One region of the Mesorhizobium sp. LNHC209A00 genome, then DNA from elsewhere that is predicted to be linked to it. Evidence: riboswitches for the same ligand, from Rfam matches in the RefSeq annotation. Region 1 holds a riboswitch; the other holds the start of a gene.
The links. A riboswitch is a leader RNA that binds a small molecule or an ion and turns the genes downstream of it on or off. The one in region 1 is predicted to bind cobalamin.

Region 1 (5,924 bases):
GGGGAAGGCGCGCCATAGATGTTGGCCGCAATCTCTATCAATTCGCGCCCACGCGCGGCCTCTGGCAATCGCCACAGCGAGGTGGCGGGCAGGTCGAAAAGCGGGTAGGAGTGCGGATTGATACCGGTCGAGAGGTCGACGAAAGGCAGCACGGCATTGGGGAAAAGCGCCCTTGCCCGGCCAAGACTTCCACCATGGTCCACCGCTCCTTCAAGAAGCTTCATGTCAGTCCTGATCGCTTTCCTGTCATTAATTGTCGAATTCGCCCTTGGTTATCCCGACTGGCTGTTTCGCGCCATCGGCCATCCGGTGACATGGTTCGGCAGGCTGATATCCTTTCTCGACTTGCGGCTCAATCGCGCCACTGATCCCGACGCGCTGCGTCGTCAACGTGGTGTCCAGGCGCTTCTGTTCATCGTGCTGGTGCCGGCGATAGCAGGCCTTTGCGTGCAGCTTGTTCTGCTCTGGTTTGTCCCCCTGGGGTGGATCATTGCCGTCTTTCTGGCGACATCGCTCCTGTCGCAGAAAAGCCTTTACGAACATGTCGAAGCCGTCGCCGACGCGCTCGACAGCGGAGGCCTCGACATGGGCCGGGCCGCCGTTTCGCGGATCGTCGGCCGTGATCCCGAGACGCTCGACCGCGCCGGCGTCTGCCGCGCGGCGATCGAGAGCCTAGCGGAAAATTTTTCCGACGGCATCGTCGCCCCCGCCTTCTGGACCGGGGTCGGAGGGCTCGCCGGCGGCGCTGCCTACAAGGCGGCCAACACCGCCGATTCGATGATCGGCCACCGGACTCCGCGCCATGAGGCCTTCGGCTGGGCGGCGGCGCGCTTCGACGACTGGATCAACCTGCCGGCATCGCGGCTGACGGCGCTGCTGATCGTGCTCGCTTCCCTCCTGGTCGAGGGCGCCGACCCCCGCGGTGCCTGGCAGGCAGTGCGGCGTGACGCGAAAAAACACCGCTCGCCCAATGCTGGCTGGCCGGAAGCGGGCATGGCCGGCGCGCTTGGGCTGGCGCTCGCCGGACCACGCAGCTATGGTGGTATCATGGTCGACGACATCTTCATGGGCGAAGGCGGCCGCCGCGATGTCGACAGCGGCGACATCAGGCGGGCGCTCAAGCTTTACCGGGTCGCGGACTACCTGCTGATCGGCTTGTTCGGCCTGGTCGCGCTGATCGCTGTTCTGGTTTTTTAGAACTCGATGCCTTGCTGCGCCTTCACGCCCGCCGAGAAATGATGCTTGGTCACGCCCATCTCGGTGACCAGATCGGCAGCCTCGACCAGCCCCGGCTTGGCGTTGCGGCCGGTGACGACGACATGCAGACCCTCGCGCCGGCCCTTGAGCGCCGCAACCACCTTGTCGAGAGCGAGATAATCGTAGCGTAACGCGATGTTGAGCTCGTCGAGCACGACAAGGCTGATCGAGGGATCGTCGATCAATTCCAGGGCCTTGGCCCAGGCGGCCTCGGCGGCCGCGATGTCGCGCTTCAGGTCCTGGGTCTCCCAGGTGAAACCCTCGCCCATTGCATGCCAGACGACGCGGTCGCCAAAGGCGGCAAAGGCGTCCTTCTCGCCGGTGTGCCATTTGCCCTTGATGAACTGAACGACGCCGACGCGCTTGCCGTAGCCGAGCATGCGCAGCGCGAGACCGAAGGCGGCCGTGGTCTTGCCCTTGCCGGGACCGGTGTTGACGATCAGCAATCCCTTCTCCATCGTCTTGCCCGCAACCTCGGCGTCCTGCACCGCCTTGCGCTTGGCCATCTTGGCGCGATGGCGTTCTTCATCCTTGTCGTCGGTCATTTCACTTCACCTTGAGCGGGAGCCCCGCCACCATGAGCAGCACCGTGTCGGCCACTGCCGCGACCCGCTGGTTAAGTCGGCCGGCGTCATCGCGAAACCGGCGCGCCAACGCGTTGTCGGGCACGATGCCCTGCCCGACCTCGTTCGTCACCACGAACCACGGTCCGCGCGGCCGAGACAGCACGTCCGCCAGCCGTCGGCACGCGGCATCGACGTCGTGATCGGCCAGCATGTGATTGGTCAGCCACAGCGTCAGACAGTCGACAAGCACCGGCTGACCGTCCGGCGACGCCTCCAGCGCTTCGGCGAGGTCGAGTGGCGCATCGATGGTCGACCAGCCCTCACCGCGCCGCCAGCGGTGCAGCGCGATGCGCTCGCGCATCTCGTTGTCATAAGCTTGCGCCGTGGCGATATAGGCCCATGGCGAGGCCAATGCCGTCACCAGGGTTTCGGCGTGCGCGCTCTTGCCGGAGCGCGCACCACCGATGATGAAGGTCAGCCTGCCGCGATCAGGCAAAACTGTCGCGCATGCTGGTCGCCGTGCCGGTGAAGCGCCGGCGCACCACGCCCACGATCGCGCCCAGCACCAGCCAGAAGACCAGATTGGTCACCGTCACCGCCACCACGAACTGATGGTGCAGGCCTTCCGGGATCGGCGTCTCGAAACTGTCGGGCTGCGGCGCGCCGACGACATGCGGCGCGACGATCAGCAAGACGGCGAGGATGGTCAATGGCAACGATCTGCGAAACACGATCAGGCCTAGGCCGATCGCGGTCGCGGCCGCCGTTGCCGTCCACCAGATCTGGCGCGGCAGAAGATCGGCCGCCGGCATTGCCGGCAGTTCCGGCTGCAGTCCGAGGCCCGGTGCCAGTGTGAACACGGCAAAGCCGGCCAAGCCCCAGAACACGCCCTGGCGCCAGTTGCCGACGCCACCGAAGAACTCGGAAACCGCGACCAGGACCAGCGCGAAGCCGATGCCGGTGACGATATTGGCAACCACGCTAAAGGCGAAACGCTCGAAACCGTCGGCCGGCGCCCAGCCTTCGTCTTCCTCCGCCGGTGCCATGGCATCGGTGCCCGCGGGCGCGGCAGAGCTCGTGGCATTCCCAGCGGGCGCCACCGTGCTCATCGCGTCATTGGTCGCCGCTGGTGCGGCCGTGTGATCATGGTGGTGGCCGCCGCCGGCCTTTTCGTAGACTTCGGCCTTGAGGATCAGCGGCACGGTGGCATAGGCCTGCATGCAGGCGAGAACGACACCGGCCACAAGCCCCGCGATCGCCGCGACGAACACGACGTTGCGAAACAGATTCATGATGTCGGATCCTCGTTAGTGGCAGGGAAACGCCATCGAGTGGCGATAGTCGTGGGCAGCATTGTGGACCGCATCGATATGCGAGAAGCCGACAAAGCCGACGACGAAGATGCCGAGCAGCGCCGCGAGCGCGAGCTGCATGAAACGCGACTGCGAGGAGACGGAGGCGCCGAGGGAGACGGAAGCGGTAGTCATGTCTTGTCCTTTCGCCCTCCACCCGAGGGCATCGAAGTCAGTTTCCTGTCGCCGGCAGGTCTCCTGGCTCGCGGATAAGCGCCCTTCCCCACCTTCCCGAAGAAAAATCTTCAGTGGCATATGGAGAGGACTACCGCACACAGTTGCGGGGGCAGCCACGGCATTGGGCAGGAATTCCTCCCCGCACCGCATTCCCTCTTGGCTCCAAAAAGGAACCGACGACATCGGCGACTATAGGGAAATTCGCCGCGCCCGGCAAACCAAATTCCGACAACCGCCAGCGCAGGAGCGTCGTATCGGCGAAGCTGCCCTCACCCCGTCCCGATTGACAAACTTCATGGCCGGGTGTCGGCTGGCACCCTCACGGGAAGCCAGCCATGCAGCCCAATGCCAGCGAGCGCGAGCCCTATAACGGCCTGACTCGAACCGAGCCGACGCTGCCCTCATCGGCCTATTGGGACCAGGACAACTATAAGCGCGATCTCGACGCCATCTGGTACAGGGACTGGCTGCTCGTCTGCCGCGAGGCCGATCTTGCCCAGCCTTTGGCATTCCGCACCTTCCGCGTCGGTATGCAGGAAATCCTCGTGCTGCGCGACGACACCGGCGAGTTGCGTGCCTTCCACAACACGTGCCGGCATCGCGGCTCGCAGCTTTGCCAGGAAAGCGAGGGCCGGCTGAAGGCGCGGCTGATCACCTGCCCGTATCATGCCTGGTCCTATTCGCTGCGTGGCGATCTGGTGCGCGTGCCGTCGAAATCGCTGCCTGACGGCTTCGACAAGGCCGATCATCCGCTTTATCGCGTCGCGCTCTCGGTGTGGCGGGGCTTCGTCTTCGTCAATCTGGCGGAAGATGACGCCGGCTCGGCGCAATCCTCCTTCGACCCAGCCTCCGGCGATCTCGGCAACTGGCCGCTGGAAACGCTGGTATCGGGCCATGTGCTGCACAAGGTGATGAACTGTAACTGGAAGATTTTTTGGGAAAACTTCAACGAGTGCCTGCACTGCCCGGGCGTCCACAAGGACCTGTCGCGGCTGGTGCCGATCTATGGCCGCGGCCTGATGAGCCGGCATGACGATCCCGAATGGCTCCGCCACGCCGACAATGACGCGCCGGAATTTTCAGGCGGCCTGCGCGCCGGGGCTGAGACATGGTCGCGTGATGGGCAGACGCACGGGCCGGTCTTCCCGAGCTTGACGCCGGCGGAGCGCAGCGCCGGTCAGACCTATGCCACCAGCCTGCCGTCCATGTTCATCGTCGGCCATGTCGACTATGTCAGGACTGTGCGGCTTACGCCGCTCGGTCCCGAACAGACCGAATTGACCGCAGAATGGCTGTTCGCGCCCGAGGCGCTCGCCGAGACCGACATCGACAACATCGTCGCCTTCGGCACACAGGTGCTGGAGGAGGACGCGGCGATCTGCGAGGTCAACCAGAAGGGGCTGCGCTCGATGCGTCATACAGCTGGCGTGCTGATGCCCGAGGAGTACGACCTGCACCGCTTCCACGATTGGGTGCGCGAGCGCCATGCCGCGGTGACATGAGGTCTGTCGACATTCAGGTCAGGCCAAGCCGAGAAGGGCGGAGGTCGAGAACCGGAACGGAACGTACTTTCGGGTACGTGATTACCGGAAGCGCGCAAACCTGCCGTTCGCAGGCCGGCATCACCTGAATATCGACATACCTACAGCGACTTCGGCAGATATCGCCAGGTCACGAAGCCGCAAAACGCGGCCAGTAGTGCGAGCGTGACGAACACCGATCCCAGACCGAAAAAGGCCAGCACCACCGAATAGACCAGCGGCGGCGTCAGTTCGGAGAAATCGAGATAGGTGCGGTAGACCGCAGCCATCTGCGCGCGCTCATAAGAGCGCACCGAGCGCATGAAGGCGGTCGAACCCAGCGCGTCGAGCGCGATCGTGAAGAAGGCGCCGCACAGCAGGAAGGCGCCGGTGAGCAGCGGCACGGTTACGCCCACGGCACCGGCCGCCAGCAACGTCGCCGACATGGCGAAATAGGCAAATGTCATGGTCCTGCGGCCGCCGAAGCGCTTTCCCGCCTTGCCCCAGAAGATCGCCATGAACAGCAGCGCGTTGCCGGCCGAGACCAGCAGGCCGCCAGCCAATTCGCCCTCGCCGGTGATGACCATGAACAGCGGTCCATAGACGAAGAAGGTCGTCCAGAAGCAGGAGCGGCCGAAGGCGATCAGCCAGGCCAGCCTGAGCCTCGGCTGCGCGACGAAGCGGCCGATATTGGCGAGCGGATTGGCCGGTCGTGTCTTGCCCGGGCGGATCGACTGGTTGTCGCTCAGCCGATAGGTCCAGAACAGCGCCAGCAAGGCCATGGCGAACACCGCCACCGCGCCATGCGCGGCATAAATGCCGAAGCGCGTATAGAGAAAAATGCCGAGCGTCGGTCCACCCGTCCAGGCAACCATCGACCACGCCATGCGCAGCGATTCGGCCTGCATGAAATCGGTCTTGCGGATGTGATCCATGATGTAGAGGTTGAGCGTGATCGACAGCGCGCTGGCGCCCATCACCCGGCACAGCATCCCGGCCAGTTGCCCGGCGAGCGTGTGGGTGAGGAAGAACAGCGAGCCGATGGCGAGCAG
Region 2 (5,924 bases), on a different contig from region 1:
GAAGGCTCGGTCGGCGTCGCCCATCAGGAGCGCAACCGGCCGGCGCCAGGCGACCGCGAGGACCATGAAGAGGCGCGCCGGCGCGAGAGCGAATGGCGCGAGATCGGTCTCGGGGCCCAGATCCTGAAGGACCTCGGCATTTCCTCGATCAATCTGATTGCCTCACGCGAACGCCACTATGTCGGCCTCGAGGGTTTTGGCATTCACATCGCCAAGACCGAGATCATCTGAGCTCGACAAACCCTGCCCTGTCATTCGGCCGGGATTGCCGCCTCGCATCCTTCCAACTCGCATTCGTGGGTGGCGAGGCTGCGCTGGCCGAGCAGCACAGTGATCAGTGCGATAGCACCTGACGTCACCGAAACCCAGAACCCGTTCTGGGCGCCGAATGCATCCACCACCGCGCCGGCGGCGAACGAACCCAGCGCCATGCCGATGCCGATGCCTGTCGTCACCCAGGTGATGCCTTCGGTCAGCATCGTTTCAGGAATATGCCGTTCGATCAGGCCGAAGGCGGTGATGAAGGTCGGCGAGATCGCCACGCCGCTGATGAACACAGTCAGCGCGAGCGCTGGCACGGTGCTGGCGGTAAGCGGCAGCAGTGTGCCGAGCCCTACCAAGGCAACCGCCATGGCGAGCTGGCGCTGCAGCGGTGCTTTCAGGTTGAGCGCGCCGATGATGATGCCGAGCACGAAGGAGCCCAGCGCATAGACGCCGATGACGAGACTGGCAGTGCCCGGCTGGCCGAGTTCCTTGGTGATCGCCACCGTGCTCACCTCCGTCGTCGCGAAGGTCGCGCCGATGAAGATCATGGCGAAGGTGATGATTTGAACCGGCCCCAGACGGATTGCCGAGCCGCTGGAGCCATGGTCCACCGGCCGCACTTGCGGCTCGGTCGAACGCTGCAGGATGAAAGCTGTCGAGCCCAAGGCGAGGAACAGCGTGCTGACGAGCACGCCCGCTTCCGGGAACAGCGCGGCGCTGAGGCCCACAGACAGCGATGCGCCGGCGATATAGACCAGTTCGTCCGCCGCCGACTCGAAGGCGAAGGCGGTGTTCATCTCGGACCGGCCCCGGAAAATCTCGGTCCAGCGCGCCCGCACCATGGCCGGCATGCTTGGCATTGCCGCGGCCAGTAGCGCCGACGCGAACAGCGTCCATACCGGCCAGTCCTGATTGGCCGATGCGATCAGGGCCGCGAAAGCGAGCACGGAGATAATGGTGGTGGGTACGACAACCCGTGTCTGGCCGAGGCGGTCGACCAACCTCGATATTTGCGGCGCCAGGAAGGCATTGGCCAAGGCGAAAGTCGCCGAAACCGCGCCCGCCAGCCAGTATTCGCCACGCGTCTGCGACAGCATCGCCACGATGCCGATTGGCGCCATGGCGATCGGCAGGCGCGCCATGAAGCCGGCGGCGGCAAAGCCCCTGGCTCCGGGAGCGCGAAAGATTTCCGAATAGGGGTTTTGCATGGTTCTGTTCCTCGACAAGGGGCGATTCCACAATTACATACGAGACGTATAAGTGTTAAATAGAGCATACGCCGCGTATGTCAATTGGCATACGACGCGTATGTAGATAAGGCCAGAAGCATGCATCGACCGCGCAAGGAGATGATTGCCGAGACACGCGCCAAGCTGATTGCCGCGGCGCGCCAGGCTTTCGGCACCATCGGCTATGCCGAAGCGTCGATGGATGATTTCACCGCGTCGGCCGGGCTGACGCGCGGCGCCCTCTATCATCACTTCGGCGACAAGAAGGGGCTGCTTGAGGCGGTTATCGCCGAAATCGACGCGGAAATGGCGGCCCGGGTGAATGAGGTCGCGTCGCGGGCGCCGACCCGCTGGCAGCATTTCGTCGACGAATGCACTACCTATATCGAAATGGCGCTGGAGCCGGAAATCCAGCGCATCATGTTCCGGGATGGTCCGGCTGTGCTGGGCGATCCGGCACAGTGGTCGAATGCCAATGCCTGCGTCGGTTCAATGACCGATCATCTGACCGCGCTGCAAGGGGAGGGGGTGGTCGTCCCCGGCGTCGATCCGGAGTCGGCAGCGCGGCTGATCAATGGGGCGAGCAGCCAGGCTGCGCAGCGGATCGCCAATTCGCCAGATCCCGAAGCGACCTCGAAAATGGTGGTGGCCGCGTTCAAGCAATTGCTCGAAGGCCTGCTGAAAAAACCGGAAGCGCTTTCAAGATGAACCTCCATGGCAGTCCCGCCACCACCTGCAATTGACAATAGCCGGTTTGAGCGCATCCTCGGCAGCCATCTCTGAGGGGAGATTCGGGCATGTGGGATTTCGGTATCGGCAGGTCGGTGTCCATCATGATGCGGACCTGGCCTTTCATTGTCTTTCGCATGATCGTCTATTTCGGCATCACGCTGGCCTACATCATGGCAACCGGCACCGGCGCATCCGTCGGCTATGGCGTCGGCCATATTTCCACCGATCCCGACGGACCATTGTCTTTTGCGATGTGGGGCGGCGTGGTCGGTTTCGGCATCGTCTCGATCGCCGTCTACTGGATCCGCGAATACATCCTCTACGTCGTCAAAGCGGGCCATATAGCCGTCATGGTGCATCTGATCGACGGCCATGATGTTCCCGACGGCCAGAACCAGATCGCCTACGCAAAAGAGATCGTGACCGAGCGTTTTGCCGAGGCCAACATCCTTTTTGTTGTCGACCAATTGGTCAAGGGCGCCATCCGCGCCATCACCGGCCTGCTCGGCGGCATCGCGGCCTTCCTGCCTATTCCTGGGCTGAGCGGACTGGTTTCGTTCCTCAACACTGTGATTCGCCTGTCGCTGACCTATGTCGACGAGATCATTCTTGGCTACAACATCCGCATCAATTCGTCCTCGCCGTTCGAAACCGCGCGCCAAGGCGTCGTGCTCTACGCCCAGAACGGTAAGACCATGGTCAAGAACGCCGTCTGGCTGGCGGTCATCATGTGGGCCGTGTCGTTCGTGATTTTCCTGCTGATGCTCGCTCCGGCAGCCGCTATTCTTTACGTCATGCCCGGGCAGCTCGCCGGCTGGGCTTTCGTGCTGGCAATCGTCTTTGCCTGGGCTTTCAAGGCGGCCTTCATCGAGCCCTTCGCCATTGCCTGCCTGATGCAGGTCTATTTTAAGACCATCGAGGGTCAGGTGCCCGATGCCGCCTGGGACGCCAGGCTGGCCGAAGCTTCGTCGAAGTTCAGGGAACTCAAGGACAAGGCGCTCTCCACTTTCGGCGGTTCGCGCTGGGGCACGGCCGGCGCGACGAGCTGATCGGCCGGGCTCGCGGGCGCACCGGCGACGGTGCCGAGGCGCGCCACTGCTGATTTGAGCGGCGCTTCGCCTTGCCCGCGAAAAGTCTCGCTCATGATCAGCTCGGGCAGCGGCAGCCGCCGGCCCCAGCCATGCGTTTCGAGGTCCGGCTTCGGTGCGAACTCGGAAACGCGGCCGACGCAGAGATAGGCGATCGGCGTCACGTGATCGGGAATCGCCAGCAGGCTTTTCAGCGCTTGCGCCTCGATGATGCTGACCCAGCCGACCCCAACGCCCTCGGCACGCGCGGCCAGCCAGAAATTCTGCACCGCGCAGACCGTGCTGTAGAGATCCATCTCCGGATTGTGCCACCGCCCCAATGGCGAGCCTTTCGAGCGCTCGCGGTCGCAGGTGATGCAGATGTTTAGCGCGCTTTCGCAAATGCCTTCGAGCTTGAGCTTGCGGTAGAGCGCCTGCCGTTCTGCCTCTATTTCAGGCAGTTCCCGTTCTCGCGCGGCCAGGAACAGGTCGCGCACCTCCGCCCGCCGCGCGGCATCGCGGATGACGATGAAGTTCCAGGGTTGCATGAAGCCGACCGATGGCGCGTGGTGGGCGGCAAGCAGCAGCCGCGCCAGCACCTCGTCGTCGATCGCCTCCGATGTAAAATGGCTGCGGACGTCGCGCCGCGTAAACATGGCACGGTAAACCGCGTCGCGCGCACTCTGGTCAAATCCATCGCCCATTTGAGCGGTCATGGCTTCCCGCATCGCGTGTCCCCTTGCGATTGCAATCGATGCCATCCGCCTGACCATGCGGATGACGATGCCTGCCAGGCCGGTCTTCTGGCTCGGGATCAACCCGCGTCCGGTGCCTTCCCGTCATCGACAGTGGCATCTACCGGCGCGGTCCCCCTCACAGCGTTGGGCACGCCACGGAGTTCAACCGTGTTCCCGATTCTCCCGCCAGAGCATTTGTAGCCAAGTGGAAACACTTGGCGTCGCGGAATGCGGCTAAAACAAACAGACCAGCAGGCACCAGGCAGTAGCGGCAGTCTTACTCCGAAGGGCCGACGACGCCAATGCCCGCAGCGACATGAATGGACGCAGGTTCGATTTTCCCCAGCGATCAAGCCGCAACGCATGGCCATCACGGCGCCGGGGCACTAGATAGGGGGCATGGCAACTCGTCTCTACACGCACCCGATCTTTCTCGAACACATCACCCCGCCCGGTCACCCCGAGCGGCCCGACCGCCTGCGCGCCATCGAGCGCGTGCTCGACGACGAAGCTTTTGCCGCGCTTGACCGCGTCGAGGCACCGCAAGGCGACGAAGCGACCATCCTCTACGCGCATCCCGCCGATTTCGTCGCGCGTGTCCGCGCCGCCATCCCCGACGAAGGCATTGCCCGCATCGACGCAGACACCACCGCCAGCCCGAAAAGCTGGCAGGCGGTGATTACGGCGATCGGTGCCGCCAATGCCGCCGTCGACGACGTCTTTGCGGGCCGCGCCGACAATGTCTTCGTCGCCGCCCGTCCGCCCGGCCACCATGCCGAAAAGACCACTGCCATGGGCTTCTGCTTCTTCAACACGGCGGCAATCGCGGCCCGCTACGCGCAGAAGAAGCACGGCGCCGAGCGCGTCGCCGTCGTCGACTGGGACGTGCATCACGGCAATGGCACGCAGGATATTTTTTGGGACGATCCCTCGGTGCTTTATTGCTCGACGCACCAGATGCCCCTTTATCCCGGCACGGGCGCGAAGAGCGAGACCGGCGCCGGCAACATCGTCAATGCGCCGCTGGCGCCTCGGACCGGCAGCGAGGTGTTTCGTGATGCGTTCCTGTCGCGCGTGCTGCCGGCACTCGACAATTTCGCGCCGGATCTGATTGTCATTTCGGCCGGCTTCGATGCGCACCATCGCGACCCGCTGGCGGAAATCAATCTGACCGAGGACGATTTCGACTGGGCGACCGGCCAGCTGATGCAGCGCGCCGCAATCCACGGCGGCAACCGGCTCGTCAGCCTGCTCGAGGGCGGCTACGATCTGCAGGGATTGGCATTTTCGGTCGCCGCCCATGTCGGGCGACTGATGAAAGGATGAATGATGACCGGTGAGATCAACGAAGACGTCAAGGCGATGAGCTTTGAACAGGCGCTCGACGCACTGGAGAAGATCGTCGATGATCTGGAGCGGGGCGACGTGCCGCTCGACCAGTCTATCCGGATTTACGAGCGGGGCGAGGCGCTGAAGGTCCATTGCGACCGGCTGCTGAAGGCCGCCGAGGACAAGGTCGAGAAGATCAGGCTGTCGCGCGACGGCAAGCCGGTTGGAACCGAGCCGCTCGACGCGGACTGAGTCCGGAGCAGCCTTACCGATTTTTGGACACGATCATCATTGAGGATACAGTTCGTCCCGATTGAAACGGACAAGAGGAGATACGGAAGCGATGTGCAGAAACATCAAGACCCTGTTCAATTTTGATCCGCCGGCAACTAACGACGAAGTCCGTGACGCGGCACTGCAGTTTGTCGGGAAGCTGAGCGGCACGACGCGGCCTTCTGCCAAGAACCAGCATGCGTTCGATCATGCGGTCGAAGCCATCGCCGCATCCGCACGCGAATTGCTCGATTCCCTCGAAACCCACCAGCATCCGCGCAATCGCGAAGAGG

Region 2: linked by a shared signal. The riboswitch ahead of bluB (5,6-dimethylbenzimidazole synthase) and the one ahead of X739_RS164180 (CbtB domain-containing protein) in region 1 are both predicted to bind cobalamin.

Annotation. Positions count from the first base shown of each region.
Region 1 is NZ_AYWT01000001.1:333,146-339,069, forward strand. It holds gene cobD (threonine-phosphate decarboxylase CobD) at 1-224, opposite strand, end outside; gene cbiB (adenosylcobinamide-phosphate synthase CbiB) at 223-1,197, shown strand; gene cobO (cob(I)yrinic acid a,c-diamide adenosyltransferase) at 1,194-1,802, opposite strand; gene cobU (bifunctional adenosylcobinamide kinase/adenosylcobinamide-phosphate guanylyltransferase) at 1,804-2,319, opposite strand; gene X739_RS164185 (CbtA family protein) at 2,312-3,115, opposite strand; gene X739_RS164180 (CbtB domain-containing protein) at 3,131-3,310, opposite strand; cobalamin riboswitch at 3,346-3,545, opposite strand; gene X739_RS164175 (aromatic ring-hydroxylating dioxygenase subunit alpha) at 3,688-4,854, shown strand; gene X739_RS164170 (MFS transporter) at 4,995-5,924, opposite strand, start outside.
Region 2 is NZ_AYWT01000004.1:74,935-80,858, reverse strand. It holds partial or broken gene ribB (3,4-dihydroxy-2-butanone-4-phosphate synthase) at 1-231, shown strand, start outside; gene X739_RS153790 (MFS transporter) at 252-1,472, opposite strand; gene X739_RS153795 (TetR/AcrR family transcriptional regulator) at 1,593-2,201, shown strand; gene X739_RS153800 (hypothetical protein) at 2,291-3,274, shown strand; partial or broken gene bluB (5,6-dimethylbenzimidazole synthase) at 3,391-3,996, opposite strand; cobalamin riboswitch at 4,068-4,250, opposite strand; gene X739_RS153805 (histone deacetylase family protein) at 4,429-5,355, shown strand; gene X739_RS153810 (exodeoxyribonuclease VII small subunit) at 5,359-5,610, shown strand; gene X739_RS153815 (DUF2277 domain-containing protein) at 5,702-5,924, shown strand, end outside.